2 regions of the Embleya sp. NPDC050493 genome follow, and region 1 is predicted to be linked to the other one. Evidence: riboswitches for the same ligand, from Rfam matches in the RefSeq annotation. Region 1 holds a riboswitch; the other holds the start of a gene.
What was found. A riboswitch is a leader RNA that binds a small molecule or an ion and turns the genes downstream of it on or off. The one in region 1 is predicted to bind FMN.
Positions count from the first base shown of each region.

Region 2: another riboswitch for FMN. It lies ahead of ribB (3,4-dihydroxy-2-butanone-4-phosphate synthase); the one in region 1 lies ahead of ribD (bifunctional diaminohydroxyphosphoribosylaminopyrimidine deaminase/5-amino-6-(5-phosphoribosylamino)uracil reductase RibD).

Region 1 is NZ_JBITHP010000025.1:93,807-95,998, forward strand. It holds gene ribD (bifunctional diaminohydroxyphosphoribosylaminopyrimidine deaminase/5-amino-6-(5-phosphoribosylamino)uracil reductase RibD) at 1-1,063, opposite strand, end outside; FMN riboswitch at 1,184-1,330, opposite strand; gene rpe (ribulose-phosphate 3-epimerase) at 1,518-2,192, shown strand.
Region 2 is NZ_JBITHP010000003.1:740,275-742,466, forward strand. It holds gene ACIBM5_RS09915 (SigB/SigF/SigG family RNA polymerase sigma factor) at 1-38, shown strand, start outside; gene ribB (3,4-dihydroxy-2-butanone-4-phosphate synthase) at 122-793, opposite strand; FMN riboswitch at 1,045-1,175, opposite strand; gene ACIBM5_RS09925 (hypothetical protein) at 1,568-1,789, shown strand; gene ACIBM5_RS09930 (glutamate--cysteine ligase) at 2,016-2,192, shown strand, end outside.

The DNA.
Region 1 (2,192 bases):
TGTCGGTGCCGAGGCGGGCGACGTCGTCGACGTCCAGTCGCAACACCTCGGAGATGGTGCCGATTCCGGCCGGACCCAGGGCGGTGGGTCCGGCGCCGAGCAGGGCCGGGGCGAGATAGCCCACGACGGTGTCGATCAGGCCGGCCGCGGCGAACGCACCGGCCAGGGTCGGGCCGCCTTCGAGCAGCACGGCGCGCACGTCGCGCGCGTACAGCTCCTTCAGCAGCGCGGGCAGGTCCAGGCCGGCGTCGGCGCGGGGTATGCGCAGCACGGCGGCCTCGGGCAGGTGGGCGGCGTCCGCGTCGGGGCCGACCGCGATCAGGGTGGGTGCCGCGTCGTCCAGGACCCGGGCGGTCGCCGGGGTGCGGGCGTGCGTGTCCACGATCACCCGCAGCGGCTGCCGGGCGCCGGGCACGTCGCGCACGGCCAGGTGCGGGTCGTCGGCGAGCAGCGTGCCGGAGCCGGCCAGCACCGCGTCCACGCTCGCCCGCAGGGTGTGTACGTCGGCGCGCGAGGCCGCGGAGGTGATCCAGCGGCTGCTGCCGTCGGCGGCGGCGCTGCGGCCGTCCAGGGTGGCGGCGTACTTCCAGGTCACGTGCGGGCGGCCCAGTCGGGTCGCGGTCAGCCAGGCCCGGTTGCCCGCCTCGGCCTCGGCGGCGAGCAGGCCGCCCTCGGCGTCGATGCCCGCCGCGCGCAGCACCGCGCCGCCGCCGGCCGCGGCCGGGTTCGGGTCGGCGACCGCGTAGCGCACCCGGCGGATGCCGGCGTCGATCAGGGCCTGGGTGCACGGGCCGGTGCGGCCGGTGTGCGAGCAGGGTTCGAGGGTGACGAAGGCGGTGCCGCCGCGGGCCGCGGACCCCGCCGCGCGCAGCGCCTCGACCTCGGCGTGCGGGGCGCCGGCGCGGGTGTGGAAGCCCTCGCCGACCACGGTGTCGTCCGGGCCGAGCACGACGCAGCCGACCACGGGATTGGGGCTGGTGTGGCCGAGCGCGCGGCTCGCCAGCGAGATGGCGCGGCGCATGGCGGTGGTCTCGTCGACCGGCCGGGCGGTGTTGCCCTTCACCTCGTGCCTCCTCGCGTTGCGACGCGGGGCACCGGGGTGCTTTCGGGCAGGACGGCACGACGAATCGACGGGCGGGGATGCCGGCGCACCGTGGGTACGCGGACATGCCGCAGTCGCTCGCCGCGCGCTACCTCCCATCCGGACTTTGACCGTCGGTACCGGAATTCCACCGGTTCAGCCGGCCGTCGCTCCACGTGATGTGGGGCGTCGACCGGGTCGCGGACTGTAACCGCCGGTTCGGATTTTCACCGACCCCGGAGCGCGCGTACGTGACTTTCGTACACCTCGAAGTGTGCCACGACGGCCGACAACGTTGACCTTGACCAACCTGTGCCGTCCGTCACGGTGCGTTCGTATACCCGAACGCGACTGCGGCGTGGATGATCTGACGTATCGTCAGCTCGACGGTCGAGGCGGTGCCGAAGGACTGCCCCGACGATGAGATTCTGTGCGCATGACCGTGCAGATCAATCCGAGCATCCTGTCCGCCGACTTCGCCCGCCTCGCCGACGAGGTGGCGCAGGTGCGCAACGCCGACTGGCTCCACGTGGATGTCATGGACAACCACTTCGTCCCGAACCTGACCATCGGCCTGCCCGTGGTCGAGAGCCTGATCAAGGCCACCGAAACGCCGATCGACATGCACCTGATGATCGAGGACCCGGACCGCTGGGCACCCGCCTACGCCGAGGCCGGCGCGGGCAGCGTGACCTTCCACGTCGAGGCCGCGACCGCCCCGATCAAGCTCGCCCGGGACCTGCGGGCCAAGGGGGCGCGGGCCTCGATGGCGCTGCGACCGGCCACCCCGATCGAGCCGTACGAGGATCTGCTGCCGGAGTTGGACATGCTCTTGGTGATGACCGTCGAGCCGGGTTTCGGCGGGCAGAGCTTCCTGGACGTCATGCTGCCGAAGATCCGCCGCACCCGGCAGTTGATCGCCAAGCACGGCTTGCAGATGTGGCTCCAGGTGGACGGCGGGGTGTCCGCGAAGACCATCGAGATGTGTGCGGAGGCCGGCGCGGACGTGTTCGTGGCCGGGTCGGCGGTGTTCGACGGCCGCGATCCCGGTGCCGCGGTGGACAGGTTGCGCGCGTTGGCCACCGGAGCCGCGGAGCGCTGCGCTCACTAG
Region 2 (2,192 bases), on a different contig from region 1:
CCCTGGCCGGTCTGCGCACCGGCCTGCTCGCCGACTGACCGGCACGAGTCGAGGTCACCGCGGGCGGCGCGGTCGGGCCCCGGCCGGGACGCGCACTCGGCGCGCCCGGCCGGGGGGTGCGTCAGGCCAGGGCCGATCGCGCCTCGACCGCGGTGCGATAGGCCGCCAGGTCACCCACCGAGATCAGATGCAGGTCCTCCCGCTCGGCCAGCGCGATCAGATCGCCCAGGCGTGCCATGCTCCAGTCCGCGAGCACCACTTCGCACATCGCGGTGACTCCGGACAACCCGGCGAGCCGGGACAGGTCCACCCCCGCCTCGGTGTGCCCGTCTCGTGCCAACACGCCGCCGGGCACGGCCCGGATCGGGAACACGTGGCCCGGGCGGCCCAGGTCGTCCGGTCGGGTCCCCGGATCGGCCAACGCCCGGATGGTACACGCCCGTTCGGCCGCGGAAATGCCGGTGGTGGCGCCCTCCTTCAGGTCCACCGAGACGGTGAACGCGGTCTCGTGCAGGCCGGTGTTCCGCGTCGTCATCGGCGGCAACTCCAGTCGGGTCAGCGCCTCGTCCGGCATGGCCACGCAGACCACCCCGGCGGTGTTCGCCAACATGAACCGCATGGCCGCCTCGGTCGTGTGCTCCGCGGCCACCATCAGGTCGCCCTCGTTCTCACGGGATTCGTCGTCGAAGACGATCACGAACGCCCCTCGGGCGAACGCCTCGATCGCCCGAACCACCTTCGCCGAGCGCTCGACCATCGGGCCGGAGTGCTGCTCGTGGATCTGCTCTGTCATGCGTACTCTCCTGTGGTTTACGCAACGACCGCACCCGAGGAGGGAATCGGTCGCACGCGTGGTTCTCGTGCCAAGGAGGGGCCGCCCCGGCGGGCAGGCGTTCGCACGCATGCCACCGGGGACGGCCACGGCATACGGGAGCATCCGGATCCGACAACGGCCCGTTCTCCCGTGCGCCGACGCCGTTCCGGGAGAGCGAGCACGTTCGGTCCGCGCTCGGGCAGCGCCCGACCGCGGGAATCGACGTGTCGCCGCGCACTGCCTTCCATCCGGACTTTCACCGTCGGTCCCGGAGTTTCACCGGGTCAACCGGCCGCCGGCTGCGGTCGGGTCGCGGACTGTCACCGCCGGTTCGGAATTGCACCGACCCCGGAGCGCGCGAACACTCACGGTGAGTCTTCCACGGCCCACGGCCGCACCGATACGTGTCCCGCATCACCCACCCCGGCCGGTCAGTCGAATCGACCGACCCGTTGGTCGGTACGGGTGGTCGCGGAGGTCGTACCCGCGCCGGGAATCGGGCGGCTGCGCGGCCCACCCCGACTTCCACGGCCCGTCGGAGCCGCCCGTGGCGGCGTGATCGGAGCACCGCACGCGCACACCGCCCGACGCCGGGCGTCACCCGCGCGGCCCAGGGGCCCGACCGGGGATTCTCCCTGCTCGGGCGCCCACGGACGCCGGATCGACCCGGGACCGGCGGCCCCTGGGAGTGCAGGGTGGGCCGACAGCGGATTACATGGTGAGGTCGATGGATCTCACGACACGGGAGCGGACATGCACGTGATGAGAGCGGTCCAGGACGCACAGAGCGTGGTGTGGCACGCGATGGAGAGCGAGGACGTCGCATTGTGCGGCGTGACCCTGCCGCCCGGTCGGGACGTGGACGGCACCCGCCGACGGGAGACGTTCTGCGTGCCCTGTATGAGCGAGGTCGAGCGGACCATGCGCCCCGTCGACAGTTCCGACGACCGCGCGGACGAGGGGACACCGGTCTGATCCGTGACACGCCCTGGGGGCGCCGCGCCGGCGGCGCCCCCAGGCATGATGCGGGCCGAACGTTCTCGGGCCGGCGGCGCGCCGCGGGCGGGCGCCCCGTCGATGGACACGGTTCCAAGGAGTGCACGATGGTGCGTGCGATACCGGGGCGCGCGGTGGCCCCCGTACTGCGTTCGACAGGCCGCGGATCCGCGTTCGGCGCGGGCACCGCGGTCGGTGTCCGGGCGTGATCACCTTCGGGGTCGAGGAGGAGTACCTCCTCGTGAATCCCGCCGACGGTCGGCCGATGCCGGTCGCCGAGGCGGTCCGGGCGGCGGTGGACCTGCAGTCGGCGGTGTCCGGCGGCGAGGTCCAGCCCGAGTTGTTGCAGGTGCAGGTCGAGGTGGCGACGCCGGTGTGCGCG